DNA from 3 places in the Pantoea sp. SGAir0175 genome. Region 2 is predicted to be linked to each of the others. Evidence: predicted binding sites of a transcription regulator. Region 2 holds the regulator's gene; each other region holds the start of a gene.

Evidence for each region. The regulator LexA, encoded in region 2, represses DNA repair genes until DNA is damaged. The targets are predictions, from matches to a motif close to TNCTGTATGTACATACAGNA.
Region 1: umuD (translesion error-prone DNA polymerase V autoproteolytic subunit) is a predicted target of LexA. The motif match lies at 6,170-6,189, and genes of this name have one in related genera.
Region 3: uvrB (excinuclease ABC subunit UvrB) is a predicted target of LexA. The motif match lies at 4,180-4,199, and genes of this name have one in related genera.

What each region holds. Positions count from the first base shown of each region.
Region 1 covers NZ_CP028081.1:2,402,752-2,412,627, forward strand. The annotation lists gene motB (flagellar motor protein MotB) at 1-652, opposite strand, end outside; gene motA (flagellar motor stator protein MotA) at 649-1,536, opposite strand; gene flhC (flagellar transcriptional regulator FlhC) at 1,670-2,248, opposite strand; gene flhD (flagellar transcriptional regulator FlhD) at 2,248-2,598, opposite strand; gene otsA (alpha,alpha-trehalose-phosphate synthase) at 3,627-5,063, opposite strand; gene otsB (trehalose-phosphatase) at 5,060-5,848, opposite strand; gene umuD (translesion error-prone DNA polymerase V autoproteolytic subunit) at 6,207-6,638, shown strand; gene C1N56_RS11140 (LysR family transcriptional regulator) at 6,635-7,540, opposite strand; gene C1N56_RS11145 (DeoR/GlpR family DNA-binding transcription regulator) at 7,673-8,449, shown strand; gene C1N56_RS11150 (cupin domain-containing protein) at 8,555-9,208, opposite strand; gene C1N56_RS11155 (hypothetical protein) at 9,583-9,873, shown strand.
Region 2 covers NZ_CP028081.1:3,732,604-3,742,479, reverse strand. The annotation lists gene C1N56_RS17530 (ABC transporter substrate-binding protein) at 1-109, opposite strand, end outside; gene C1N56_RS17525 (UTRA domain-containing protein) at 335-1,033, shown strand; gene psiE (phosphate-starvation-inducible protein PsiE) at 1,104-1,514, shown strand; gene ubiC (chorismate lyase) at 1,607-2,125, shown strand; gene ubiA (4-hydroxybenzoate octaprenyltransferase) at 2,150-3,016, shown strand; gene plsB (glycerol-3-phosphate 1-O-acyltransferase PlsB) at 3,152-5,575, opposite strand; gene C1N56_RS17500 (diacylglycerol kinase) at 5,701-6,069, shown strand; gene lexA (transcriptional repressor LexA) at 6,175-6,789, shown strand; gene dinF (MATE family efflux transporter DinF) at 6,918-8,243, shown strand; gene C1N56_RS17485 (CsbD family protein) at 8,403-8,615, shown strand; gene zur (zinc uptake transcriptional repressor Zur) at 8,686-9,207, opposite strand; gene C1N56_RS17475 (conjugal transfer protein TraF) at 9,656-9,876, shown strand, end outside.
Region 3 covers NZ_CP028081.1:2,847,615-2,857,490, forward strand. The annotation lists gene moaA (GTP 3',8-cyclase MoaA) at 1-826, opposite strand, end outside; molybdenum cofactor riboswitch at 815-951, opposite strand; gene yvcK (gluconeogenesis factor YvcK family protein) at 1,146-2,048, shown strand; gene uvrB (excinuclease ABC subunit UvrB) at 2,079-4,100, opposite strand; gene C1N56_RS13300 (ABC transporter ATP-binding protein) at 5,019-5,735, shown strand; gene bioD (dethiobiotin synthase) at 5,778-6,449, opposite strand; gene bioC (malonyl-ACP O-methyltransferase BioC) at 6,446-7,201, opposite strand; gene bioF (8-amino-7-oxononanoate synthase) at 7,182-8,333, opposite strand; gene bioB (biotin synthase BioB) at 8,334-9,365, opposite strand; gene bioA (adenosylmethionine--8-amino-7-oxononanoate transaminase) at 9,452-9,876, shown strand, end outside.

The DNA.
Region 1 (9,876 bases), 1.3 Mb from region 2:
CACGATCTGCCGACAGTTCCCAGTTGCTGTAGCCGCGATCGCCGCTGGCGTACTGGAAGTCATCGGTATGGCCGGACAAACTGATTTTGTTAGGAATATCATTCAGCAGCGGCGCAATGGCGCGCAGGATATCGCGCATGTACGGCTCCACTTCCGCGCTGCCGGTTTTAAACATCGGGCGGTTCTGGCTATCGATAATCTGAATGCGCAGCCCCTCTTCCACCATGTTGATGATCAGATGCGGACGCAGCGCTTTCAGGCGCGGATCGGCCTCAATCAGCTGGTCGAGTTTTTCACGCAGCCGGTTCAGGCGAATGTCATCCAGCTGGCGCTTTTGCGCATCCATATCGACCTGTTTTTGCACTTCGCCTTTCTTCTGCGTCGGATCATCGCCGCCGCCGGGAATCGGACTTTCGCTGTCGCTGCTACGCTGACCGCCGGTCAGGGCGACCTTGAGCGGCGTTTTAAAATATTCGGCAATCTGCACCAGCTCCTGCGGATTGGCGATCGAGATCAGCCACATCACCATGAAGAACGCCATCATCGCCGTCATAAAGTCGGCATAGGCAATCTTCCATGAGCCATGGCTGCCTTCATGCTTTTTATGTTTGCGCCGTTTGACCAGCACAATCGGGCGATTACCGTGCTTCATGAAGGCGTATCCGAAGTCTGCTTAGCCGGGTTTTTCGCGTTACGCACGTGCTCTTCCAGCTCGGTAAAGGACGGACGCTCGGTGGAATACAGGGTTTTACGACCAAACTCGACGGCGATCTGCGGCGCATAACCGTTCAGGCTGGAGAGCAGCGTGACTTTGACGCACTGCATCATCTTGGTGGTTTCCGCGCACTTCTGGCGCAGCACGGATGCCAGCGGCGAAATGAAGCCGTAAGCCAGCAGAATACCGAGGAAGGTTCCCACCATGGCGTGCGCAATCAGCGCGCCCAGTTCTGCCGCCGGGCGGTCCGCGGAGGCCAGCGCGTGCACCACGCCCATTACCGCGGCGACGATACCAAACGCCGGCAGGCCATCACCGACTGCCGCTAAGCTTTGTGCTGGTACTTCGCACTCGTGTTCATAGGTTTCGATCTCTTCATCCATCAGGGCTTCGATCTCGAAAGCATTCATATTTCCGCTCACCATCAGCCGTAAATAGTCGGTAATAAAATCCACTAAAGGTTTATCGGACAAAATACGCGGATAGTTAGCGAAAATTTCGCTCTGGCTGGGATCTTCAATATCGCGTTCCAGCGACAGCATGCCCTGCTGACGTGATTTCGCCATCAGGCGATACAGCAGCGCCATTAAATCCATGTATACGGCTTTGTTATATTTTGAGCCGCGCATTAACAAAGGCAGCGCTTTTAGCGTCTTTTTAATCGATTTGCCGTTGTTGCCCACCAGAAACGCACCAATGCCGGCGCCGCCAATAATCAGCAACTCCGACGGCTGGTAAAGCGCGCCCAGATGGCCGCCTACCATCATGTAACCGCCCAGCACGGAACCGAGGACTACGATATAACCCACAATAATCAGCACAAAAACATCCTTACGTCCGTAACGTGTTGGTGGAAGTTAAGCCAGAGAGCCGCAGGTGTTATTCACAGGGTGTGGGCAAAAAAAAAGCAGCGGTATTAACCGCTGCTGGATGCTTTCCACGATGCGAACAAACTTAAACGGCGCGTTTAACCTGTTCATCCAGCAGTTGTGGAAAGGTATCGGCAGAATCTGCAGAAAGTTTACGTCTTTTTACGGCACGTGATGGCGGCTGGCACAGGCTGCAAACAAAGCTGCCCGGCGGCTGATGCGCGTGGTTGATGAAGCTTCCGCCACAGCATTTACAGTCAGACAATTCCAGCATGCCACTTTCAACAAATCGCACCAGGGTCCAGGCGCGGGTCAGCGCCAACAGCGGGCCCTCGTCCGATTGCGGACACTGCTCAAGATACAGGCGATACGCTTTGATAACCGCCTCTACGCCACTGCTCAGCCGGGTTTTCAGCAGAAACTGCCAGGCGTTGCAGAACATCGACGCATGAATATTTTGTTCCCAGGTCATGAACCAGTCGGTAGAGAATGGCAGCATGCCTTTCGGTGGGGGTGCACCACGCAGCTCTTTGTACAGTTTAATCAGGCGACCGCGGCTCAGCTGGGTTTCACTTTCCAGCATCTGCAGTCGTGCGCCCAATGTAATCAGCTCCATTGCCAGCTGAATATCACGCGCTTCCTGAACAATACTTTTTTCGGTCATTATACCGCCCTCTTTTTAGCAGAGGCATCATCTTTCGATGCGCTGCGCAATAAACGGCTGGATAATAAAATACCGGTGTGGATTTGCTGCAAATCATCCACACGTGATTCCTGCGTTAAACGGTTAATAAGATTGTGATCGGTAAAGCGGAACTGGCAAACCAGTTGATTGGTTTCCGCTAATTTTACCATCTCAGGTAAAGTCAATTGCTGCAATGCATCCGCCATTGGCTCATCGATACCTAAACGAAACATTGCTGAAGCTTTTTCCTGGTTTATCAAACGCTGTGCAAGCAATAAATATGACAGATTGATGTCATATATGTGTTTTAGTAATTCTGATGTACCCATTTTTTTCCATCCTGATAGACGCGACATATATACGGCCACAGAATTAAGTGTTCTATGGTTCGGGTTGCTGGTTGGTAAATCTAAAGATGGCAAAAAATAATCAGGCATAAGCCAACGCGTACTGAACTGTTTCACTTCCCACCGGGATATTGATCAGTAGTAGTCAAAACTCCAGGCCAATCTTTTCTTGAGTTGTAACCATCTTCCGTGACGTCTGCTTACAGTTTTTTAAGACTAATCCGAAAACAAGGCAAATCTATATCGTCTGATTTCGACATACAACGTGATTGGTATGAAATTTTAGATAAAGTGTGATCTGTGTCACACTTTTAAGGCAAATTTTTCAAGTGAAGCTTCAGTAATGCTTTTCTGTTGTTCTTTTTTTGAGCGATTTTGAAACGTTTCGCTAATATTTCACAGGAAAAGTCTGAATTTTGAAGTGTGTCGCAGATCGCCGCCATGGGACGATCTTTTATCTGCTACGTTGGCTTTAGGCAAAGACAAGGCCCCAAAATAAACCAAAAAGGCAGCATAAAACACCAAAAATAGCTGTAATTATTCGCTTTTAAATTAATCACTTACAGGGAATATTGCCACGCAGGACTAATGGCGCTGTGCTAGCGAAGCGTGAAGAGTGGATGCAGCCCGCTTGTGGTGTGTAAAGAGTTTGTAGGGAGGGTTTAGCGAGTCACAAGGGATGTAACAGCACGTTACATTAGCGATATGAATGAATTGACTAACTAACACACTGATGTATTAGAACTATCGGCCTGGCCAGCCAAATCTTTAGGGTCGGAAGAAAAAATTCAGCGTTTCAGTGATTAACTGGCTTAATTTTAACCAATTCGTGCGTTTTTTGGTGCCGGGTCAGCGGGTTAGCGCTTAACAAAATGAAATCGATTTCATCTGGTGAGGGTGTCGCGTGAAAACGCTACGCAGCACGGTCCTGCCTGCGTCGTCTGACGGATACCTCTCCCGCGTACGGGAGAGGCATTGCCTGAGGGGAACATCGCGCCTTGCGGGGCTAATTACGCCAGCTTCTGAAACGTCGCGACCTTGTTATCGCTACCGTGGCTGGCGCTGCGTGCCGGCAGCGTGTTCAGATCGTTCAGGAAGCTTTCGCGCCAGTGCGAAATGTCCTGCTTACGCAGTACGGCCATCATGTCGTTATAGCGCGAGATACGCTCGGTGCGCGGCATGGTCAGCGCGCGGTCCAGCGCCGCCGCCACATCATCACGATCGTACGGGTTAACGATCAGCGCAGAAGTCAGCTCGTTGGCCGCTCCGGCAAAGCGCGACAGCACCAGCACGCCCGGATCGTCCGGATCCTGCGCCGCGACATACTCTTTCGCCACCAGGTTCATGCCGTCACGCAGCGGCGTAACCAGCCCCACGTCGGTCAGGCGGAAAATCTTCATCAGCAGACGGCGGTCAAAATGCTGGTTGAGATAATAGAGCGGCGTCCAGCCCAGCGTGCCGTATTTACCGTTAATGCGCCCCGCTTCCGTCTCCAGCTGGTGACGAATATCCTGATAGGCCTGCACGTCGCCGCGCGAGGTCGGCGCAATCTGTGAGTAACGGATTTTGCCGCGATGCTGCGGGAAGTTTTCCAGCAGCGCTTCATAGGCAAGGAAACGCTCCGGCAAGCCTTTGGAATAGTCGAGACGCTCACAGGCGATAATATTCTGCAAATCGCCCAGCTCACGCTTCATCGCGGCCATCTTCGGTGGCAGCGGCCCTTCCGCCATCTCTTTAATGCTGTCCGGCTCGATACCGATAGGGTAAACCTCGGTCATAAAGGTATTGCCAAAGGCGCGATGCTTCTTCTCGCCTTTATTCTGCAGCTGCGTCAGCTGGCTCAGGCTGTCGAGAAACGCCACGCGATCGGATTCTGTCTGGAAACCCAGCAGATCGTATTCACACAGCATTTCCAGCAGTTCCTGATGCGGCGGCAGCGCATTGAAAATTTCCGGCGTCGGGAACGGGATATGCAGAAAGAATCCGATTCGGTTATTGATGCCCTGTTTACGCAGTTCAGCGGCAAACGGCAGCAGGTGGTAATCGTGGATCCACAGGATATCGTCCGGCTTGATCAGCGGTTTCAGCCGCTGCGCCAGCAGGGTATTCACGCGGCAGTAGCCTTCCCAGGCTTCACGCTGGTACTGCACCAGATCGAGGCGATAGTGGAACGCGGGCCAGATCACCGTGTTAGAAAACTGGCAGTAGTACTGATCGTAATCGTTTTGATTGAGGGGGAATGAGGCATAGGTAATGCCGTCTTGTTCGATCTGGGTAAGTTCCTCATCTTCTTCACCGGAAAACTCACTGATCTCTCCGTTCCAGCCAAACCACAATCCTCCGGTGGTCTGCAGCGCATCCAGAATGCCGACGGCGAGACCGCCTGCGTTGGTTTTGCTTCCATCAGGAATAGCGATACGGTTAGATACGACGACTAAACGACTCATAACCTAAACTCCTTACCGACGTTGTCATGTTCTAGTTGTAATAATAGTTGTTCCAGCCAGTGCCAGACCGCTGCCACATCGGGCAGACGATAGCGCGCCTGGCTTGGACCTTCACCGACCTTGACCGAGATGCCGTGCATGGCATTGACTGCAAGAAAGCCTTTCTCATCGGTCAGATCGTCGCCCACAAATACCGGAATGCGACCGGTAAATGGCGCTTCCTGCATAAATTCGCGTACCGCAGCACCTTTATCGATGCCCTGCGGTTTCAGTTCCACCACACATTTACCTGGCTGCAGCGCCAGCGCCGGAAAGCGGGTTACCGCCTCTTCGGCCAGCTGCATGATGGCGTTTTCATACTCTGGCGCGTTGCGGTAGTGCAGCGCAAAGGCCATGCCTTTCACTTCCAGCAGCGTACCGGGCCACTGGTCAAGGGTCTGCTGCAGTTCAACCTGCAGCGTTTGCGCCACCTCATCCGGCAGCGACTGACGATGCAGATGTCCGCTGGCATCGCGGCGCTCAGCGCCGTGCACGCCCGCCGCCGGGGCTTCCAGCGGCGCGACCAGCTCATCCAGCTGGCTGATCGGACGGCCGGAAACCAGCGCCAGCGCGCCGTGACTTAAATTAGAAATTTGTTGCAGATGCTGGCGCACCGATGCGGGGATGGAAACCGACTCGGGCTGCGACTGAAGCGCGGCCAGCGTGCCGTCAACATCAAAAAAGAAGGCGTAAAGTCCGCCACTTAGCGACGGCAGGGTGCTGTTCTCATTAACCGCAGGGGTCACGTCTCCTCCTGTATCTGAACGTAAACGGGCAGTCTGTTCGCAGGCAGGCAGGAAGTGAGGAGGTTTTTCCGTAAACACGGGAATCGAAAGGGTAACGCTCCAGAACTAAACGAAATTTTCATCAACACTGCAACCGCACTACGAACATCGGCAACATTAAGTGTAGACAACAATTGAAGTTTCGCCAGACGGGCGCACAGAGTGCTTAGCGAAGAGTGCACTTTTCAGCGGTTTGCGCGGCAAAAAACTGAATTCTGCTGTTTTTCATACGCTTCGCTTTTTTTACCGCGGGCAGACTTGATCATAGCAAAAACCGCCTGATACTGTATATAAAAACAGTATCTATGGAATATTCGCTATGACGCGTTTCTTTTTGCCACAGCTTTCACCGCCTTCGCGCTCCCGCCCGCTATTCCTTGACGCGGTGCACGGTGGTTTCCCCTCGCCCGCTCAGGACTACATTGAGCGCCAGATTGATCTCAATGAGCTGCTGGTGACCCGCCCCAGCGCCACCTATTTTGTGCGCGTCGAAGGCGACTCGATGCGCGATGCCAATATCCGCGAAGGCGACCTGCTGGTGGTCGACAGCTCACTCAATGCCCGGCACGACGACATCGTAATCGCCGCCATTAACGGCGAGTTCACCGTCAAGCGGCTACAGACGCATCCCTGCGTACAGCTGATGCCGATGAATCCGCGCTATCAGCCCATCCGGCTGCGTGAAGAGGAGGAGCTGGAAATTTTTGGCGTGGTGACGTTTATTATTTACGCCGCACGCGTCCAGCGTTAGCGCATCGTTTCGGCGCGGATCATCTCAATCAGCCGGCGTAAACCCGGGTGCAGCTGGCGACGGTCGGGGTAATACATCACCAGCGGTTCGTCTTCGCTGCACCAGTCCGTCAGCACGCGCACCAGCTGCCCGCTCGCCAGCTGCGCCTGTACGTAGCGCTCCGGGCAGTAGCCGAGACCGTAACCGCCGGCGACCGCATCAATAATCATGTCGCTCTCATTGAGCGTCAGCGTGCCCGGCACATCGACCTCATACGTCACCTTGCCCTGCGCCAGCGGCCACTTATACAGCGTGCCATTGCCAAGGCGCATGCGAATACAGCGATGGTTGCGCAGATCGTCCGGATGCTGCAGCGGCGGCGCGTCGCGCACGTAATCGGGTGACGCCACCACGATCCAGCGCAGTTTGGGCGTCAGCGGCATGGCGATCATATCTTTCGGTACGCTGGCGCCGTAGCGAATCCCGGCGTCATAGCCGCTGCCGATGATATCCACCAGATTGTTATCCACCGTAATTTCCAGACTGAGCTCCGGATAGGTCGCCATAAAGCGCGCCAGGATCGGCCGAAACAGCAGCTGCCCGGCATCACGCGGGATGTTCAGCCGCAGGCGGCCGCTGGGTGATTCGCGATACAGGTGCAGATCGTTCAGCGCCAGCTCAATCTGCGCAAAGCCGGTTTCCAGATGGCGCAAAAAAGCGGCACCGGCGTCCGTCGGCACCACCGCCCGGCTGGTGCGATTGAGCAGGCGCACGCCAAGACGCGCTTCAAGACTGCGCAACGTGTGGCTGATGGCCGACGTGGTGACCCCCAGTTCCAGCGCGGCGAGGCGGAAGCTCTTGCGCCGGCAAATCAGCAGAAAAACATTCAGATCGGCCAGTTCATTACGTTGCAGGGCGGGCATTTCGGTGTCTCCTGACTCATTGCCTCGTTGAATCTGATTCAACTTCAGATGAGCTATCATAGCGAAGCTGCCGTACCGGACGCTATGCGTGCGTGGCATGGCAGGCAAAACGTCACTTTTAACCCCGAGCTCATGATGCTGCCCGAAGACCGAAAAGACGCTATTTATCGCTACCTGTTTGCGAAACGATCGGCCACCATTCACGAACTGGCCACGCTGATGGCGGTGTCGGCGATGACCATCCGCCGCGATATTAAATTCCTGCAGGACGCCGGCCTGGTGGTTGGCATACACGGCGGCGCCAGATTGCCTGCCGTGGTCCATCAGGCATTGCCGTATGTGGAGAAGGCGCAGCTGAACGTGCACGCCAAACAAAGCCCTGGCCGCTATGCCGCATCGCTGGTACAGGATGGCCAGGTGGTCTACCTCGATGCCGGTACCACCAGCTATGAAATTGCGCGTGCGTTAGGCGATCAGGCAAGTCTCACCGTGCTGACTAACGACTTTACGATTGCCGCCTGGCTGATGCGTCACAGCCACATCACGCTATTTCATACGGGTGGCAAAGTCGATAAACGGCATATTGCCAGCGTGGGTGCCATGGCGGCGACCGCCCTTGCCGCGTTCAATATTGATCTGGCCTTCCTCAGCGCCAGCGCGTGGGATGTCACGCACGGCCTCTCGACACCCGACGAAGACACCTTGCTGGTGAATCAGGCGGTGCTGGCCGCCTCAGCGCAGCGTTATCTGGTGGCTGACAGCAGCAAATATGGTCGTTACAGCGTGTATTCCGTATGTAAGCTGCAGCAGCTGGACGGTGTGATCACCGATGACGATTGCCCCTGTGCTGCCGTTGAAGAGATGAAACAGCGTGATATTCGTCTGCACCGGGTAAATCGCCGTGGCTGAGCGGCTCTCTGCGCATCCCGGTAAAGGCCATTAATTAAAAAGGAGGCGCGAACGCCTCCGGTGGCTACAGGGAAATCACATCGACTATCTCTCGCAGGGCACGGTTTACGGCGTAGGGGCGACTTTAGGATTGGAGCTGAACCAGCCACGGCGATCCTGCCAGTTGCCATATTCATCCACAATCGCCCCTTTACTGTTGGCCATCAGGAAATGATAACTCTCCAGTTTTTTCAGCGACAGCGTTTCGCCCTGATGCTGAATGACGACATTGTGGCTTTGCACCGGACCAAAACTTTTCGGCGTCGGCGGAATATCCGCTGATGCGGCGCCAATTTCTGAGAAGTTATATACCCAGCCATCGAGGACGCGCCATGATTCATGTTTTGCCGGACGTGCCGGCGGCGCGCTAATCGGCATGTGTCGATGCTCCGGAATCATCTGGTTCGGCAGCAGATACATGGTCATAGCGTAATAACCGTAATCCAGATTATTGACCCAGGTGATGCTGGCCAGGCCAACATGCTGATAATCGCCCAGCCCGAAATCATTGACCCACAGCTGCTGGCGCATGGCCGGCGTCAGCGTATGACCATAAGAGGCGAGCAGTTGCGCTATTGCATCTTTCGCCACCTCTTTCTGGAAGACGCCATTTTTATAGAAATCTTTATTGGTATAAACGTGATGCGGCTGAGCCGCAACGGATGCGGTGGCATTGAGCGCCAGTAAGGCCGCAGCGAACGCCAGAGCAGGTTTTGTCATAATTCACCTCCTGTTTATGACAGCCATGTTGATGCAAATAAAAATTTCACCGGCCGGTAAAACGCAAAGGTGGCCAGCGCGGAGAACAGAGTTGCAGATGGCGATGCGGAGGGGAAATTCATTTAGAGAATCGGATCTATCTAATTATCAGATACGGCTGTGCTTTTTTGTGATTATTAACAAATAATCACAGGCTATTCTGCCCGGTAAAGCATCCAGCTGCTGACGGGCACAATTTATCTGCTGCTAAAGAAATTCTTAAAATGTTGGTTGCGCTCGCAATTGTGACAGGCGCGCGGCCAATTGTGTTTGACCTGCTTTTCACATCAATGCACACTGGCGGGCGTGAAAAACGGCAGATGAAGAGCCAAGAGATGTTGCAGAATTATAGTCAGCGCGTCCATTTCTATTACTGCATTCTGGTTGCGTTAAAACTCTATGTGAACAGCAAGAAGTCCGGCGGCGTACGCGGGAAAAATAACTTTTTGCTGAAGTGGTTACGCAACGCGCAAAACAACACCATCTTTCATCCTGATATCACCAGTGAAATTGAATGGCTGCGCGGCAAAATTATCAGCGCCGGACCGGATGCCGATTTAGAACCGATGCTGCAATACGTTTACGAGACAGCAAAACGCGCCGAAACGCTGCGTCTCGGGCCGTAATCG
Region 2 (9,876 bases):
CGGCGCGCGCGGCTTTTTCCAGCGCGGCAACATCGTTATCGGCGGCCTGCGCGGCGGGCAGCGCAAGCAGAACGGCACTGGCTACTACAGAAGAGATAAACGCTTTCATCTCGGTTGCTCCGGGTGTAAGTTGTGGGTCGTCGTGGTCTAGTCCAGCAAGAACCGAGCCAATGTAGCCCGGATAGATGAAGGTTTTATGACCGGGGTGTTGAAATGGGATGTGGCGCGTCGTTCCACATGCGGTTACAGCGCGCTAAAGCGTGGGATGTGCCTTGTCACATTGTAGTCATCGAACTGTCATAGTGCAGATTTGCCCCAAAATGAGGCTAAAAAAATGTCGTCGAAAACCGCAGATGTGATCGCCGCCGCACTATGCGTACGGATTGAAAACGGAGAGTTTGTCACCAGACGATTACCGGCCGAGCGCGCGTTGAGCGAACAATATTCCACCACGCGCATCACGCTGCGTGAAGCGCTTGGCCTGCTGGAAGCGCAGGGCGTCATCTACCGCGAACTGCGGCGCGGCTGGTTTATTGCGCCGCCGCGTCTCATCTATAACCCGGCACATCACAGCCACTTTCACGCCATGGCGCTGCAGCAGGGGCGCATTGCCAGCACTGAGGTGATGGAGGCGCGCGAGGTGCCGGCGCAGCTGGCAATTGCGCGTCACCTGCAACTGCTGGAAGGCGATCAGGTGTACCGCATTCGCCGCCTGCGCCGCATTGATGGCCGCGCGGTGCTGTACGTCGAGCATTACCTCAATCCGGCCTTCTTTCCCGGTCTGCTGCGTGAAGATCTCACCCGCTCGCTGACCGATCTGTATGACCAGCGCTACGGCATTCACTATGGCGGCGCACGGTTTACCATTTTGCCCGGTCCGCTTCCGGCGCGGGCGGCGCCCGCACTGAACGTAGCGAGCGGTACGCCCGGCCTGCTGATTACGCGTATCAACCGTGACCAGCATAAGCGGGTGATTGACTGCGACTGTGAGTACTGGCGTTACGACGCGCTGTGTGTTGATGTTGAAGTGTGATGTATTGTGATTTAGATCACATTACAGCATGATAGCGCCAGAAGAATCTCGTCATCTGAGGCGCAAAATAATGACAACAAAACCAGCGGCGGGGCAGCTTATTGCTTCGGTATTACAATGGGTACTGAACATTGGCCTGGTGATTCTGGCCGTTATTCTGGTAGTGTTTCTTGGTAAAGAGACCATTCACCTGGCGAATGTGCTGTTCAGCACCGGTGAGCAGGCGTCCTCGTATCTGCTGATCGAAGGCATTGTGATCTACTTTCTCTACTTCGAGTTTATCGCGCTGATTGTGAAGTACTTTCAGTCCGGCTATCACTTTCCGCTGCGCTACTTCGTCTATATCGGCATCACGGCGATTATTCGTCTGATCATTGTCGACCATAAAAATCCTTTCGATACGTTGTGCTACTCGGCGGCCATTTTGATTCTGGTGGTGACGCTGTGGCTGGCCAACAGTAACCGCCTGAAACGCGAGTAATTCCTCCCGCGACGCCAGCGTGGCACAAGCAGATGTGTCACGCTGAGCGCGGTGCGCTACACTAGGGCAACTTTTTTACCGGAGATGTCCTGATGTCGCATGACGCGCTGCGCCAGTTACGCGCACTGCACTGGCTGCCAGCCTCTTCCCCGTTACTTTCACCGCCGCTGCTTGACTGGCTGCTGGAAGAAGACTCAATGACGCGCCGCTTTGAGCAGCACTGCCAGCAGGTTACCGTACAACTGCTGCGGGAAGCGTTCATTACCGCCGATGAGATGCCGCAGGAAGCGGCGTTTCTGCCTGCCGACACGCGCTTCTGGCTGCGTGAAATCGTGCTGTGCGGTGACAATGAACCCTGGCTGATTGGCCGAACCGTGGTGCCGGAGAGCACGCTGAACGGGCCGGAACAGATGCTGCAAAATCTCGGCACGCGGCCACTGGGACGCTACCTGTTTTCCTCCTCGACGCTGAGCCGCGATTTTATCGATCCGGGCCAGATTGATGACCTGTGGGGACGCCGCTCGCGGCTGCGCCTGTCCGGCAAACCGCTGCTGTTAACTGAACTGTTTTTACCGGCGTCGCCGCTGTACCGCGCGCTGAAGCAAGGATAACGCCCCGTGCAAAAGACTTTAACCATGAGCAAATGGCAGGCCTATAGTCGCCTGATGCGTATTGATAAACCGATTGGCACGCTGCTCCTGCTGTGGCCGACACTGTGGGCGCTGTGGCTGTCCGGCATGGCGATTCCGCCGCTGTCGGTGCTGGTGGTGTTCGTCCCTGGCGTGTTTGTGATGCGTGCGGCGGGCTGCGTGATCAACGATTATGCCGACCGTAACGTCGACGGCCACGTGAAACGCACCGCCGCGCGACCGTTAGCCAGCGGCGCGGTAACGGAGAAAGAGGCGAAACTGCTGTTCGCCGGCCTCGGTCTGCTGGCGTTCCTGCTGGTGCTGACCATGAACCGCATGACCATTCTGCTGTCATTTGGCGGGCTGGCGCTGGCGTGGGTTTATCCCTTTATGAAGCGTTATACCCATCTGCCGCAGGTGGTGCTGGGCGCGGCGTTTGGCTGGGCGATTCCGATGGGCTGGGCGGCGGTTAGTGAGTCCTTACCCTTTGTCTGCTGGCTGGTGTTTCTCGCCAATATTTGCTGGACGGTGGCTTATGACACCCAGTACGCCATGGTTGACCGCGACGACGATCTGAAGATTGGCGTGAAATCGACGGCGATTCTGTTTGGGCGTTACGACAAGCTGATTATCGGGCTGTTACAGCTGGCCGCGCTGGGCCTGATGGCGCTGGTGGGCATTTTACTGCATCTGAACGGTGCGTTTTACTGGTCGCTGCTGCTGGCGGGCGGGCTGTTTGTGCATCAGCAGAAACTGATTGCCGGGCGTGAACGTGAGCTGTGCTTCCAGGCATTCCTCAACAACAACTACGTTGGCCTGGTGCTGTTTATTGGCGTGCTGCTTAATACCCAGCCGTTTGTTGCGCTGTTCTGATGATGGGGTGATTAACCCCGGCGGCGCGCCGGTCGCCGTAGTGGGAAGCGCGTTCTTTTCACGCCTGAATTCTGACAACAAAAACCGCGGCGCAATCTGGCGTGTGACAGATGCGCCGCGGTTTTCAGTCGCCCATTAGTCGTGCGCTACGGCACTCTCAATGGTCAGACGGACATCGCTGGTGACCAGTTCGGCCAGCATCTGCCACATCATATTGGTACGTTCAGCATCCGCATCACCGGAATCACTGATATAGCCTTCATCACGCAGCGACAGCACCAGCGCGGTAAAGACCGCCTTGTCGAAGAACTCCGGCGCATTGATACCGTGCAGCACTGACAGACGCTGAGCCAGCGTGCGGCTCTCTTTCTCCAGCGTGCCACGGTTAATGGTCGGCTTGGCGCTGAGAATGGCGAAGGTGATGGCGAAACGCTGCAGCGTTTCACGAATCCCGGCCGCCAGCAGCTGCAGCGTACGGTAACGCGCCGCACTCATTTTCAGCTGGCCTTCCTGTACGGTGATCAGCCCCTGCCGCGCCATTTCGGCGCAGAGCGCATTCAGCAGGGCTGGCAGTTCGGCACTGTCCCAGCGCAGGAACAGTTCGCTCTTCAGCATCGGATAGACCAGGCTGACCTGGCGCAGCAGTTCCGCCTCGCTGATCTCCCGATGCTGCTGCACGATAGCGGCAATCAGCGACGGCATCACCAGCATATGGTGGATGTTGTTGCGATAGTAGGTCATCAGCACCGCCTGCTCGCGCGGCAGAATGATGATCTCGCCAATACTGTCCTGCTCGGTCTCGAACTTGTTCATGCCCATGGCGTGATCGAGCAGCGCTTCAGCGCTGAGATCCGGCACGGTTGACTCGGGTGAGTACGGCACATTGCGCAGCAGCTGGGTGTAGCACTCCAGCTGTTCCGTCAGCTGTTCACGCGTCAGCGAACGCTGGCGCGATGCCAGCAGCGCGGTCACGCACAGGTTCATGGCGTTGGCCGCGCCGGCTTCGTTGATGCGTACCATCAGACGTGCCGCGATATCGTTCACTACCGGCGTCATCCACGCCGGACGCTGAGGATCGATAGGGTCAATCGCGTCGCGCCACTCCGGAACCTGTTTGTTAAGATAGTTAACCAGCGACAGCGGCTCACCGAAGTTCACATAGCCCTGACCGAGGTTACGCAGCTTGCGCAGGCCGCGCACCATCTGCATGAAACCCTCTTTCTCTTTCGCGGCACCGCGCAGCTCTTTGGCATAAGTGCCGACTTCCATCACGTGCTCATAACCGATGTAGATCGGCACAAAGGTGATAGGACGGCTGCCGCCGCGCAGCAGCGCCTGTAACGTCATCGACAGCGTGCCGGTTTTCGGGTCGAGCAGACGGCCAGTACGTGAGCGCCCGCCCTCAACAAAATACTCAACCGAATAGCCGCGGCTGAACAGCTCGCCCAGATACTCGCGGAACACCGTGGAGTAGAGCTTGTTGCCTTTAAAGGTACGACGAATAAAGAAGGCACCGAGGCGACGGAAAATCGGTCCGGCTGGCCAGAAGTTGAGATTGATACCGGCAGCAATGTGCGGCGGCACCAGGCCCTGATGATAGAGCACGTAGGACAGCAGCAGATAATCCATGTGGCTGCGGTGGCATGGCACGTAAACAATTTCGTGACCATCCTGCGCCAGCTGGCGCACGCGTTCGCCGCCGTGCACGTTAATGCCCTGATAGAGTCGACTCCACAGCCAGCCCATCACACGGTCAGTCACGCGGATCGCTTCGTACGAGAAATCCGCCGCCACTTCTTCCATCATTTCGATGGCGTTCTGCTGGGCTTTTTCATGCGAAATCTTCTTGCTGCGCGCTTCGTCTTCAACCGCTTTCTCAATCGCTTTGGATTGCAGCAGCTTGTTGAACAAATCCTGGCGTGCCGGCAGACGCGGGCCGACGGCTGCCAGCCGCTGGCGGGCAAAATGAATGCGCGCGACACGTGCCAGCTTCTGCGCGATCGACTGATCGGTACCGTGTTCGGTGGCCATCTGACGCAGTGAAACTGTGGGTGAGAAACGGACAAAGCTGTCGCGACCGTGCCACAGGATGGCAAAGAACTTCTGTATACCGTTAAGAATACGCAGATGTGGCGTCGGTTCGCCCTGAATTTCACGGCCTGGCGCACGGCCAAACATCACGGAAACCGGCAGCATCTGTACGTCCAGCGCCGCATTGTTGCGGTGCAGATCGAGGTAGTCATGGAACAGCTTGACCGACTCCGGGTTCGCCACGAAATAGGGGAAGACGCGCGGCCCATCGTGAATAAATACGTGGCGCGGCAGCAGGGTGCCGTCAATCTCCAGCGGCGCCAGCGGATCCGGCAGATCGTGCTTCAGGCACTGTGCGCGTAGCGTGAGCAGGTCCGCCTTTGAATCATAAGGCAAAACATACATCACCGGACGGGTCGGATCGATACCGTGTTCCGAGATCGGATCGGTCGGAATGACCTTACTTTTTACCAAAATAGAGAGTGGTAAATTCAACAATTTGTAATAGAGTTTACGCCAACCTGACATAGACAACTTGAAGCCTCTTGTTAGCAAAGCGCGGCAAGCATACCAGAAAGTGCGGCGAAGATCTGTGGCTGTGCCACCTCGCGCGCCCAGACATTGACGTCAAAAACAGTTAAGGGTTCCACAACATGGCAAATAACGTCACCGGTTTCCTGAGAATCATTAAAGCCGCCGGTTATTCCTGGCAGGGGCTGCGCGCTGCCTGGCAGCATGAAGCCGCTTTTCGCCAGGAGGCGATTGCCGCACTGGTCGCGGTTGCCATCGCCTGCTGGCTGGATGTCGATGTCATCACGCGTGTGTTGCTGATTGGCTCGGTGGTGCTGGTGGTCATTGTTGAGATCCTTAATAGTGCCATCGAAGCCGTGGTGGACCGCATCGGTCAGGAGCGCCATCCGCTGGCGGGACGCGCCAAAGACATGGGCTCGGCGGCGGTACTGCTGGCTATCTTACTGGCTCTGTTTGTCTGGATCGCGCTGCTTTGGTCGCATTTGCGATAAACATTCCACATTCATCAAGCCGCTGATTTTTCCCTCTGTTTCGGTTTTCATTTCGCCAATACCTGTATATACTCACAGCGACTGTATAAACAACCAGGGGGCGGGATGAAAGCGTTAACCAGCAGGCAGCAACAGGTCTATGACCTGATTCGCGACCATATTAATCAGACCGGCATGCCGCCAACGCGTGCTGAAATTGCTTCGCAACTGGGCTTCCGCTCGCCTAACGCTGCTGAAGAGCACCTGAAAGCGCTGGCGCGTAAAGGTGTCATTGAAATCGTCTCCGGTGCATCGCGCGGTATCCGCCTGCTGATGGAAGAAGAGGCGAGTGAAGGGCTGCCACTGATCGGTCGCGTTGCCGCCGGTGAACCGCTGCTGGCGCAGGAACATATCGAAGCCCACTATCAGGTCGACGCCAACCTGTTCAAACCCTCTGCCGATTTCCTGCTGCGCGTCAGCGGTATGTCGATGAAAGATATCGGCATTATGGACGGCGATCTGCTCGCGGTGCATAAAACACAGGAAGTGCGCAATGGCCAGGTGGTGGTTGCGCGTATTGATGATGAAGTCACGGTGAAACGCTGGAAGAAGCAGGGCGCGATTGTCCAGCTGCTGCCGGAAAACAATGATTTCCAGCCGATTGTCGTGGATACCCGTGAACAGTCGCTGACCGTGGAAGGGCTGGCCGTAGGCATCGTGCGCAACGGCGAGTGGCTCTGAAACCCGGTTGATCTCCCCCGCTGCGGCGGCGCTCGCGCGCTGTCCGCAGTCTGCTCTAATCATACTTTTGTTCCCGGCCCGTAAGGCGCTCGCTCAGGCCGACCACCGTAACCCTCGGGATGGGGCTGATGCAGCTATTTTCCTCTTCTGATAAAGCGCTGTGGCGACTGGCGTTGCCAATGATCCTCTCCAATATCACCGTGCCGCTGCTCGGCGTGGTCGATACCGCCGTGATTGGCCATCTTGATAGCCCGATCTACCTCGGCGGCGTGGCCGTAGGCACCACGGCAACCAGCTTCATCTTTATGCTGCTGCTTTTTCTGCGTATGAGCACCACCGGTTTAACCGCGCAGGCCTTCGGGGCCGGCGATAAACAGGCACTGGCGCGCGCACTGATGCAGCCGCTGCTGATCGCCCTCGCCGCCGGGTTGCTGCTGGCGCTGCTGCGTTCTCCTGCCAGTAGTCTGGCGGCAACGCTGATGGGCGGCAGCGCGGAAGTCCAGCAGCAGGCGCAGATCTTCATTGAAATCCGCTGGCTGAGCGCACCGGCTACGCTGGCTAACCTGGTGATTCTCGGCTGGCTACTGGGCGTGCAGTATGCGCGTGCGCCGATGGTTCTGCTGATTGTCGGAAACCTGGTTAACATCCTGCTCGATCTGCTGCTGGTGCTGAAACTGCACTGGGGCGTTGCCGGTGCCGCCGCCGCCACGGCGCTGGCCGAATACGTGACGCTGGCAGTGGGATTATGGATGGTGGCGCGCGTGCTGAAACTGCGCGGTATCGATTTCAAACTGCTGAAAAACAGCTGGCGCGGTGACGCGGCGCGGTTATTTCGCCTTAATCGCGACATCATGCTGCGCTCGCTCATGCTGCAGATCTGCTTCGCCTCGCTGACCCTGCTGGGTGCACGCATCGGACCGGATGTGGTTGCGGTCAATGCGGTGCTGTTGATGTTCCTGACGTTTACTGCCTATGCGCTGGACGGCTTTGCTTACGCGGTGGAAGCCTGCTCGGGTGAAGCGGTAGGGGCAAAAGATCGCAGCCGGCTGCTGCTGATCTGGCATGCCGCCTGTCGCCAGGCGGGTATCGTTGCGCTGCTGTTTGCGCTTATTTATGCGCTCAGCGGGCCGCACATTGTTGCGCTGCTTACCTCGCTGCAGCCGCTGCGTGAGATGGCCGATCGCTTTCTGCTGTGGCAGGTGATTTTACCGCTGGTCGGCGTCTGGTGTTATCTGCTGGACGGCATGTTCATTGGCGCGACGCGCGGCCGCGAAATGCGTAACAGCATGATCATGGCAGCAGCCGGTTTCGGCATCACTTTGCTGACGCTGCCGTGGTTAGGGAATCACGGTTTATGGCTGGCGATCACGGTGTTTCTGGCGCTGCGCGGCCTGACGCTGGGATGGATGTGGCGCCGCCACTGGCAGCGTGACAGCTGGTTCAGCCAGCCATAAGCGCAGCGCAGGCACCAGAATAATCTGTAATTCCGTGCACAATCCGAAGCGGCAACTATAATTATCTCAAACGGCGCAGATAAGCAGCGCGTTATATGGTTATTTCCGGTATTACATGAGAAATACACCATCTCACTCAGGAAGACGTGGAGGATTGTTATGAACAAAGACGAAGCGAGCGGAAACTGGAAGCAGTTTAAAGGGAAGTTTAAAGAGAAATGGGGCAAGTTGACCGACGACGATTTGACCGTGATCGAAGGGAAACGCGATCAGCTGGTGGGTAAAATCCAGGAACGTTACGGTTACGCCAAAGATGAAGCTGAACGTGAATTGAAAGACTGGGAAAGTCAAAACAAAGATTACCGCTGGTAAGTCTCCCGCTTTAAGGATGATGCTCCTACCCGCTGATCGTTACGATCGGCCTGGCATACGGACGTGCCAGTTACCCTTTACGCACCTTCTTCTTAGTTTCCACTTCATGATCGTGCTGACAGCTACCCGGCTGCGTGCAGGCCGCCACTTCGGCACAGTTTTCACACAAGCCGTGCGCCTCAATAACGCTATGACGTAAGGTAAAACCTGCCTGATCGGCCAACCCGGCAATGATCTTTTCCACGCCGTGCGCGTGCTTCTCACTGACGGCGGCACAGTTGTCGCACACCAGCATCACCGATGTGTGCGCCGGCTCGTCGAAATGGTGGCACACCACATAACTGTTATTTGACTCCACCCGATGAATAAATCCCTGCTCCAGCAGGAAATCCAGCGCGCGATAAATAGTTGGTGGTTTCGCCTGGGGTTCACTGATGCGCAGCTGGTCCAGCAAATCGTAAGCGCTAATGGAACCGTTCTGCTCCGCCATCAGGCGCAGCACTTCTGCGCGCTGCGTAGTGAGGCGCACGCCACGGTCAAGGCACAGAGATTCAGCCTGCGTGAGCAGTTGTTCGGGCGTGAGGTTTGGCATAAGCATTCTCCAGGTGATGGGTGATGTTATTTTATCACACAAACTTTTACGCTGCTGCCATTGCTTTTTTACCTTATATCATCCAGGAAATGTCCGGCTTTCAGCCACTTATCTGCCGCGTTGCGTCCTGGTACCTCCTTCTGTTAAGCCATGCTTTTCCTTCCTGAGTTTTTTCTCACAGGTTAACCCATCTTTTTGCTTTGCAACTCACTGACTTAGTGGCTATGGTTCAAAAGGTTTTAAGTAATTTCTGGCATCAATTTAGCTGACGTTCATATTTCTGCATAAAACAACAGCAGAATGGTGCGGGCGTGACCAATTCTGCGAATAGCAATGCTAATTCCTTTCAATTCACAGCAATAAAGCGTTAGCCAGCGTTCAGAATAGGGCTAATAAACTATTCCGTCGTAGAGACAGTCCACGACAATTAAAAGGTGATGGCAGACTCATGGTGAAGACATTATTCAGACGCAAGAAAATTGCTTATGTTGTTGGTTTTAATGCGGTATTTTTTACCTCATCAGCATTTGCTGCTGGCACCTGGTACGATGCGCGTAACGATGCCATGGGGGGAACCGGTGTCGCTTCCTCAACCTGGAGCTCGGCAGTGCTGGCTAACCCGGCATTGATGACCAAAGCGCAGCCTGAAGATAACGTCAGCATCATTTT
Region 3 (9,876 bases), 880 kb from region 2:
CAAACAGGCACAGATGCAGGTTACCGATCGCCGATACGCGCAGGCGATTACAGCTGGCGCAGAAATCTTTTTCATACGGCATGATCAGGCCAACTTCACCCTGATAATCCGGATGGCGGAACACCTGGGCCGGGCCATCGCTGCGGCCGCGCGGCTGGCGCTGCCAGCCCTGCATGATCAGCTGATCGCGGATCACCTCGCCGGACACATGATGACGGCGGAACAGATCGCCGCCCTCGCCGGTTTCCATCAGCTCGATAAAGCGCAGCTGAATCGGTCGGGTGCGGATCCACGCCAGAAAGGTCTCCAGACTGTGGCTGTTGACGTCGCGCATCAGCACGCTGTTGACTTTGACGGTGCTGAAACCGGCATCAAAGGCCGCATCAATCCCCGCCATGACTTCATGAAACTTGTTCTGCCCGGTAATGGCGTGAAACTGCCGTGCGTCGAGGCTGTCGACGCTGACATTGATATGGGTGAGGCCTGCCGCACGCCAGGCGCCGACGTCGCGCGCCATGCGGTAGCCATTGGTGGTCATGGCGATCTGGCGGATTGCCGCGTTGTCGCGCACGGCGGCAATGATATCGGTGAAGTCGCGCCGCATCGAGGGTTCGCCGCCGGTCAGGCGCACTTTTTCGGTGCCCGCCGCCGCAAAGGCACGCGTCACGCGACGAATCTCATCCAGCGAGAGAAAACTTTTGTTGTGCACGCCGTTCGGCCGGTAGCCGTCGGGCAGGCAGTAGGTACAACGGAAGTTACACACATCCGTGACCGACAGGCGCAGATAATAAAAGCTGCGCGCATAGGCATCTGTAAATTGTGGCACCTGAACACCTTTCCAAAGTACGGGAGATGCAGTCATTTCTTTCTGCACCCTGGCAGCTCGCGGCTGCGGCCAGGCATCCATATCACACGACTTAGGAACGCAAGGCTTGGGAGTCTGTTGTCATTGTGGACAACACGGTTAAAGCAAATGGTAGCGCGATTTGACGCTCGCATCCATCGGCATTTATCGCTATATATATTGATACATAACGTTATTTCACCGCATTTTCGCGACAGGATACGGTAAAATGCGCGACAGATATTGATACACATCAGTTGAACGCCGTCTGCACCGCACGTGCGGCGTTTTAAGGAGCAGCATGAATCGTACCCTGGCAGATTTGGATCGCGTGGTGGCACTCGGCGGCGGCCACGGCCTTGGCCGCGTGATGTCGGCGCTGGCGCCGCTGGGCTCACGCCTGACCGGCATCGTCACCACCACCGACAACGGCGGATCCACCGGCCGCATACGCCGTTCAGAAGGCGGCATTGCCTGGGGCGACATGCGCAACTGCATTAATCAGCTGATCACCGAACCCAGCGTGGCCTCTGCCATGTTCGAGTATCGCTTTACCGGCAACGGCGAACTGGCCGGGCATAATCTGGGCAATCTGATCCTGAAAGCGCTCGATCATCTCAGCGTGCGTCCGCTGGAAGCCATCAACATTATTCGCAACCTGCTGAAGGTGGATGCGTTTCTGATTCCGATGTCGGAGCAGCCGGTGGACCTGGTCGCGCAGGATAGCGAAGGCAATATGGTGTACGGCGAAACGGCGATTGACGAAATGAAGCAGGCGCCGGAAGAGCTGATGCTGCACCCCAATGTGGTGCCGACGCGTGAAGCGCTGGACGCCGTCGCCGAGGCCGATTTGATCCTGATTGGTCCCGGCAGCTTTTACACCAGCCTGATGCCGATTCTGCTGATGGAGGAGATGGCACGCGCGCTGCGCCGGACGCCCGCCACCATGGTGTTCATCGGAAATCTCGGGCGCGAACTGAGTCCGGCGGCGGCCAGCCTGACGGTCGCCGACAAGCTGGCGATGATGGAAAAAGCCATTGGCAAACGGGTGATTGACGCCGTGGTGGTCGGCCCGTCAGCAGACACGCGCGGCGTCATTGAGCGGTTGATCGTGCGCGAACCGCTGGAAGCCGCCGATATCCGCTATCGTCACGACCGCCAGCTGCTGCGCCGCGCGCTGGAACATGCCATTCAGGCGGTTTAGCCGGCGCGCAACGCGACCGCCGGTTTCACATTAAGAGGCGGCGATAAACAGTTCACGCAGCTCGTGCAGCTGGTCGCGCACCCGCGCGGCCTCTTCGAACTCCAGGTTCTGCGCGTGCTGCTGCATCTGCCCTTCCAGCTCGTGGATCTTCTTCTGCATGGCCTGGGGCGTGAGCGCCAGATAGCTGGCCTCAGCCTCGGCGGCAGTGCGTGAAGCCGTTTTGCCTTTGCCGCGCGTTTTCACCACGTTTTTGCCCAGTTCAAGAATATCGGTGATTTTCTTGTTCAGGCCCTGCGGCACAATGCCCCGCTCTTCGTTATAGCGCTGCTGCTTCTCGCGGCGGCGCTCGGTCTCTTCCATCGCCCGCGCCATCGACGGCGTGATCTTATCCGCGTAGAGAATCGCTCTGCCGTTGACGTTACGCGCCGCGCGTCCGATGGTCTGAATCAGCGAGCGCTCGGAGCGCAGGAAGCCCTCTTTATCGGCGTCCAGAATCGCCACCAGCGACACTTCCGGCATATCCAGCCCTTCGCGCAGCAGGTTGATCCCCACCAGCACGTCAAACTCCCCGAGACGCAGATCGCGAATGATCTCCATACGCTCAACGGTATCAATGTCGGAGTGCAGATAACGCACCTTCTCGCCGTGCTCTTCAAGATACTCGGTGAGGTCTTCGGCCATGCGCTTGGTCAGCGTGGTGACCAGCACGCGCTCGTTGATTTCGACCCGCTTGCGGATCTCCGACAGCAGATCGTCGACCTGGGTCGCCACCGGACGCACCTCAAGGATCGGATCGAGCAGACCGGTAGGCCGCACCACCTGATCGATGACGTCGCCGCCCGATTTCTCCAGCTCGTAGTTACCAGGCGTGGCCGAGACGTAAATGGTCTGCGGTGCCAGCGCTTCAAACTCTTCAAAGCGCAGCGGACGGTTATCCAGCGCCGACGGCAGGCGGAAACCGTACTCCACCAGCGTCTCTTTACGCGCGCGGTCACCGCGATACATGCCGCCAATCTGCGGAATAGTCACGTGGGATTCATCGACCACCAGCAGGCCATCCGCCGGCAGGTAATCAAACAGCGTCGGCGGCGGCTCACCCGGTCCGCGTCCGGAGAGATAGCGCGAATAGTTTTCAATGCCCGAGCAGTAGCCGAGTTCGTTCATCATTTCGAGGTCGAACTGGGTACGCTGGGTGATGCGCTGCTCTTCCAGCAGTTTGTTGTTCTCCAGCAGCACTTTGCGCCGCACCGCCAGCTCATCCTTGATCTCTTCCATCGCCTGCAGAATACGCTCGCGCGGCGTCACGTAGTGCGTCTTCGGGTAGATGGTGAAACGCGGAATCACCGAGATCACCTGGCCGGTCAGCGGGTCGAACAGCGACAGGCGCTCAACCTCTTCATCAAACAGTTCAACGCGCAGACCAATGTCATCGGATTCCGCCGGGAAGATATCGATCACTTCGCCGCGCACGCGGAAGGTGCCGCGCTGGAAAACCTGATCGTTGCGGGTGTACTGCAGTTCGGCGAGGCGGCGCAGGATGCTGCGCTGGTCGATGATCATGCCGCGCGTCAGATGCAGCATCATTTTCAGGTAGAGATCGGGATCGCCCAGACCGTAGATAGCAGAAACCGACGCCACCACAATCACGTCGCGGCGCTCCAGCATCGCTTTGGTGGCAGAGAGACGCATCTGCTCGATGTGCTCGTTTACCGCCGCATCTTTCTCGATGAAGGTATCCGAACTGGGCACGTAGGCTTCCGGCTGATAGTAGTCGTAGTAGGAGACGAAGAATTCGACCGCGTTATCCGGGAAGAACTCTTTCATCTCACCATACAGCTGTGCCGCCAGCGTTTTATTCGGTGCCATTACCATGGTCGGCCGGTTGAGATCGGCAATGACGTTGGCGATGGTAAAAGTTTTTCCTGAACCGGTAACCCCCAGCAGCGTCTGGTGCGCCAGTCCATCCTCCAGCCCTTCTTCAAGGCGACGAATCGCCTCAGGCTGATCGCCTGAAGGTTTGAAAGCGGAGTTGAGTTTAAAGGCTTTACTCATGGTATTACGGTTCCTGCTGAAGAAGTCGGCGGGCAGGCTGGTAATTCTACTCTGCTATGGCGATTTTGCCAGAAAAAAATACTGGATATAATTACAGATATACTGCACGATGATGGGGAGATGCCGCGATTCGCTTCAGCGTAATTTATGCGGTAATCCGGAAGCGTTTGTTGCGCAAGGTTATCCCCAGACGAGCAACGCTTTTAACAATTGTCAATAGAGCGTCATTAAATTGCAGTCTGATGACAAGCCAGACAATTCTCAGGCTTGCTTTTAAATAACCTGCTGATTTAAAAGACTTTGACTCAAAAGCCCAGTTTCGCAGCATTATGTATGCAACCCGCGTATTTCCTCGCTTGCGCCCGGTTTTCAGTCGCTAATGCACAAGGTTATCCACAGGAATAGTGGATAACTGAATCCAGCCCCACGTCCATCGGCTGTGTATAATTTTCCCCTCGCTTATCCTGCCGTGCGAAAAAATTTTTTTTGCGATTATTTTTCCATCATCCCGTGCGGCTTTAACTATTCTTTTGGCGTACCCCATCGTGCCGTAACGGGAAAAAGCCCAGCGTTAAGGCCACTTATTTCTTCAGTCCCTGCCTTATGACAGCACAGATGCACCAGAAACGTTAAGCAGTCAGCACCGTCAAAGTGCAGGCGAGTTATTACTGTGGGCAATTGTTAAGCTTTTCTCATCAATTATGGCGAGTTTCGCTGCCTTTTACCCCGATTGAGGCTGCTTTGGCGGATCTGGCCTGGGAATTGCAGTGAATTAACGGTGGAGTGACGAGTCCATGCCGGCAGGATGAACAAGCGCCGCCGGCGACAGCAGTGTCCCAATAGCCATTGTGCATGACTGTATGCCAGACGACACAGAGCGGGAGCATTCAGGCGAATAATCTGGAAGGAGAATGTCAGATGCTGAGTTTACGTTCGGTGAATCAATTTTACGGTCAGAACCATATTTTATGGGATGTGGATCTCGATCTGCCGCCAGGCACCTGCACCGGCGTGCTGGGCAGCCCGGGAATGGGCAAAACCACGCTGGTGAACTGTATTATGGGTCGCCTGCCCATTAATAGTGGATCGATGACCTGGCAGGAAGACGGCGCGCCGCCGGAAAACCTGCTGCTGCAGCCTGCTGAGCAACGCGCGCGCATGGGCATCGGCTACGTACCACAGGGACGCCACATCTTTTCCCAGATGAGCGTGGAAGATAACCTGCTGATTGCGCTGATGGCGGCACAGGACGATCGCAGCCGCGCCATTCCCGAGATGGTGTTCGATCTGTTTCCGGCGCTCTACTCGCTGCGTCATCAGCGCAGTGGCGAACTGCCGATGGATCAGCAGCAGCAGCTGGCCCTGGCGCGCGCGCTGGTGCTGCAGCCGAAACTATTGATCCTCGATGAACCCACCGAAGGCATGTCGCCGTGGCTGGAGGAGGAGATGGGGAATCTGATTCGCCGCCTGAACCGCGACTATGGCCTGACGATTCTGCTGCTGGAACAGCATGTGTCGTTCATTCGCCGCGTGGCGGACTATTTTCTGCTGCTGCATCGCGGCCGCAACGTGGCGCAGGGCAGCGTGGCGCAGCTGGATGATGTAACGGTGAGTAAGTGGTTAACGGCCACCTAGCGTCGGTAGCGTGCGGCGCAGGGTGCTGCGCCGCCGCGCCATTTACTGTGGCAGGGTAAGGTAACGGCCACAGTCGGCCTGCTGCGCCGCGCTGCTCAGCCACGGAATCTCACCGAGGAACGGGGCCGCAATGCGCTGTTGCAGCGTTGCCAGATATTCCGCATGTCGCTTACCCGGCGGCTGGATGTCATTGGCAATCCAGCCGGCGAGGCGCAACCCGCGCGCCTTCACCGCTTCCGCCGTCAGCATGGCGTGGTTGATGCAGCCGAGCTTCACGCCGACCACCAGAATCACCGGCAGTTGCTCGGCGGCGACCCAGTCGGCATAAGTTTGCGTCGCGGACAGCGGCGTGAACCAGCCGCCCGCGCCTTCCACCAGCACCCATTCAGCCTGCTGTTCCAGCGCGCGTAAGCCAGCGGAGAGCTGCGCAAATTCAATCGGTCTGCCCTCTTCCGCGCTGACGATATGCGGCGACGTCGGTTCGATGAACGCCAGCGGGTTTACCTGCTCATAGCTCAGCGCCAGGCTGCTGTAGCGCTGCAGCGCCAGCGCGTCGCTGTTGCGCACGCCGTCGGGCGTAATCTCGCAGCCGGAGGCCACCGGTTTGTAGCCAGCAGTGCGTAATCCCGCAGCGCTGGCCGCCTGCAACAGAGCGCCGCTGGCGACTGTTTTGCCCACTTCGGTGTCAGTTCCGGTAATAAACCAGCGTGTCATTTTTGTAAAACTCCATACATCAGGTGATAACTGAGACGATAGCCGTGCGCAGCCTGCGGCCAGTGCTGCTCCAGCTGCGCCAGCTGCGGGCGCGTCAGCAATGCTGCCTGCCGTCCATCGTGCAGATGCGTCGCGCCGATGCCTTTCAGCGAACGCATGGCGCTGAGCGCGCTGGGGAAATGCAGCGTGACGATCTGCGTCTGGCTGCGCAGCGGCAGGCCCGCGGTCGCCAGGGCAAAGGCATCGCCGCTGAGGAAGCGATTGGCGTGACGCCGACCATCGATCTGCGCCCACGCCTGGTGCACCTCCTGCAGCGAGCCGTCGAGCAGCGTCGAGAACAGCACGCTGCCGCCCGGGCGCGTCACGCGCAGAAACTGCAGCAGCGCGGTGCGCAGATCGCTGCTCCACTGCACCGCCAGGTTGCTCCAGACGCCGTCGACGCTGTTATCCGCCAGCGGTAACTGGTCGATATCGCCCTGTAAATAGTCGTGCGCCGAGTGCTGTTCGCGTGCCGCCTGCAGCATCGCCGGTGACAGATCCAGCGCGCAGACCTGGCGACCGCGATCGCGCCAGTAGCGGCTGAACCAGCCGGTGCCGCAGCCGGCATCCAGCAGCTGCGGGCCAAATCCGGCCGGCGCCAGCGCCAGCAGCGCCTCGCCGCTCTGGCGCTGCAGCTGAGCATGCTGTTCGTAGTGCGCGGCCGCCCGGCCAAACGCCTGCGCCACCGCCTGTTTATTCACCTGCAGCGTCATACAGTGCCTCCAGCAACGCGTCGATATCTTCGGGATGATGCGCCGCGGTGAGCGTAATGCGCAGCCGCGCGGTACCCGGCGGCACCGTCGGTGGCCGGATCGCGCTCACCCAGCAACCGGCCTGCGCCAGCCGCTGCGCCAGCGCCAGCGCGGCGTGGTTTTCACCGACGATCAGCGGCTGAATGGCGCTGTCAGAGGCCATCAGCTGCCACGGCAACTGCGCCGCGCCCGCGCGAAAGCGGGCAATATTTTGCTGTAACCGCGCGCGCAACGCGTCGCCCTGCTGGATCTGCGCCAGCGCCGCCAGCAGCGCACAGCACTGCGCCGGCGGCATGGCGGTGGAATAGATTAAATGGCGCGAGAATTGCTCGACGTAATCTGCGGTAGCGTCATCACACAGCAGCGCGGCGCCGCTGACGCCAAAGCCTTTACCAAAAGTCACCACCAGCAGTTCCGGTTTCACCTGCTGCTGCCAGCAGCTGCCGCGCCCCTGCTCACCGGTGACGCCAATGCCGTGCGCATCGTCCACCAGCAGCCAGCCGCCCGCGCGCCGGGTTTCGGCGGCAAGTTCAGCCAGCGGCGCACTGTCGCCATCCATGCTGAATACGCCCTCGGTTACCACCAGCGTGCCGCCTTCCGCGCGCGTCGCCAGCAGCTTCGCCAGGCTGGCTGGCTGGTTGTGGGCAAAACGGCGCAGCGTTGCCGGACTGTGGCTGGCGGCATCCAGCAGCGAGGCGTGCGCCAGTTTGTCAGCGATAATGCGATCCGACTTTTGCGCCAGCAGATGGATTACTGCCTGGTTGGCGGCAAAGCCGGAGATAAACAGCAGCGCGCGCGGGTAGCCGAGCCAGGATGCCAGCTGCTGTTCCAGCTGCGCATGGTGGCGGCTGTAGCCGGTGACGTGGCCGGAAGCCCCGGCACCGACGCCCGCCTCGCGCACGCCCTGCTGCCAGGCAGCCATCACCGCCGGATGCTGGCTCAGGCCGAGGTAATCATTGCTGGAGAAGTGGCGATAGCGCTGCCCGTCGAGGGTAATTTCACGCACGCTGTTGTGCTCAATGCGCCGCCGCTGCCGCCAGCCGTCGGCGGCACGCTGCGCCGTCAGCGCCTGCGCAATACGTTCAGACCACATTTACACGGCCGCGTTATAGAACTGCGCGCTGTCGGCGTGCAGCAACTGCTCGCTGAGCTGATGCTGCTGTTCGTTATCGCCCGCCGTCGTGGCGGTGTGCTCCGGATTCAGGCCCAGCTTGCGGAACAGGATCAGATCTTTGTCCTCTTCCGGGTTCGGCGTGGTCAGCAGCTTGCAGCCGTAGAAAATCGAGTTGGCACCCGCCATGAAGCACATCGCCTGGGTCTGTTCGCTCATCTGCTCGCGACCGGCCGACAGGCGCACGTGCGAGGTTGGCATCATGATGCGCGCCACGGCAATGGTGCGGATAAAGTCGAACGGCTCGACGTCATCGTTATCCGCCAGCGGCGTGCCTTTGACTTTCACCAGCATGTTAATCGGCACGCTCTCCGGCGGCGTGGGCAGGTTGGCCAGCTGCACCAGCAAACCGGCGCGGTCGTTGACCGTTTCGCCCAGCCCGACAATGCCGCCCGAGCACACTTTGATGCCGGCGTTGCGCACTTTATCCAGCGTATCAAGACGCTCCTGATAGGTACGGGTGGTGATGATGCTGCCGTAAAACTCCGGCGAGGTGTCGAGGTTATGGTTGTAAAAATCGAGCCCGGCGCTGGCCAGCCGCTGCGCCTGATCGTGGTCAAGCGTTCCCAGCGTCATGCAGGTTTCCATGCCCATGGCTTTCACGCCCTGCACCATCTGCTCAAGGTACGGCATGTCGCGCTCGTGCGGGTTTTTCCACGCCGCGCCCATGCAGAAGCGGCTGGAGCCGGCTGCTTTGGCCTTGCGCGCCGATTCCAGCACCGCTTCCACCTCCATCAGGCGCTCGGTTTCCAGCCCGGTTTTGTAACGCGCGCTCTGCGGACAGTATTTACAGTCTTCCGGACAGGCGCCGGTTTTGATCGACAGCAGCGTGCTGACCTGCACCTGACGCGGGTCGAAGTGCTGGCGGTGCACCTGCTGTGCTTCAAACATCAGCTCGAGAAAAGGTTTATCAAATAGCGCCTGAGCCTGAGCCAGTGTCCAGCGATTAGCCATTGCTTACTCCAAAAAGGGGGTTCATCCTGACGATTAACGTGGTTATACTTGTAAACTAAATCTTTTAAAAATGGTTTACAAGACAGATGTTCACACAGGACGACCTCCGCTTTGACCGCCAGCATATCTGGCATCCTTACACCTCAATGCGCGATCCGCTGCCGTGCTACCCGGTGGTGGCCGCGCACGGCTGCACGCTGCAGCTGGCCGATGGACGTGAGCTGGTCGACGGCATGTCGTCGTGGTGGGCAGCGATCCACGGCTATAACCATCCGCGCCTCAATCAGGCGTTGCAGCAGCAGATGGCGCAGATGTCACACGTGATGTTCGGCGGCATCACCCATCCGCCAGCCGTGGAGCTGAGCCGCCAGCTGATCGCCATGACGCCCGAGGCGCTGGAGTGCGTGTTCCTCGCCGATTCCGGCTCGATCGCCGTCGAAGTGTCGATGAAAATGGCGCTGCAGTACTGGCTGGGTCGCGGAGAAACGCGGCAGAAATTCCTCACGCTGCA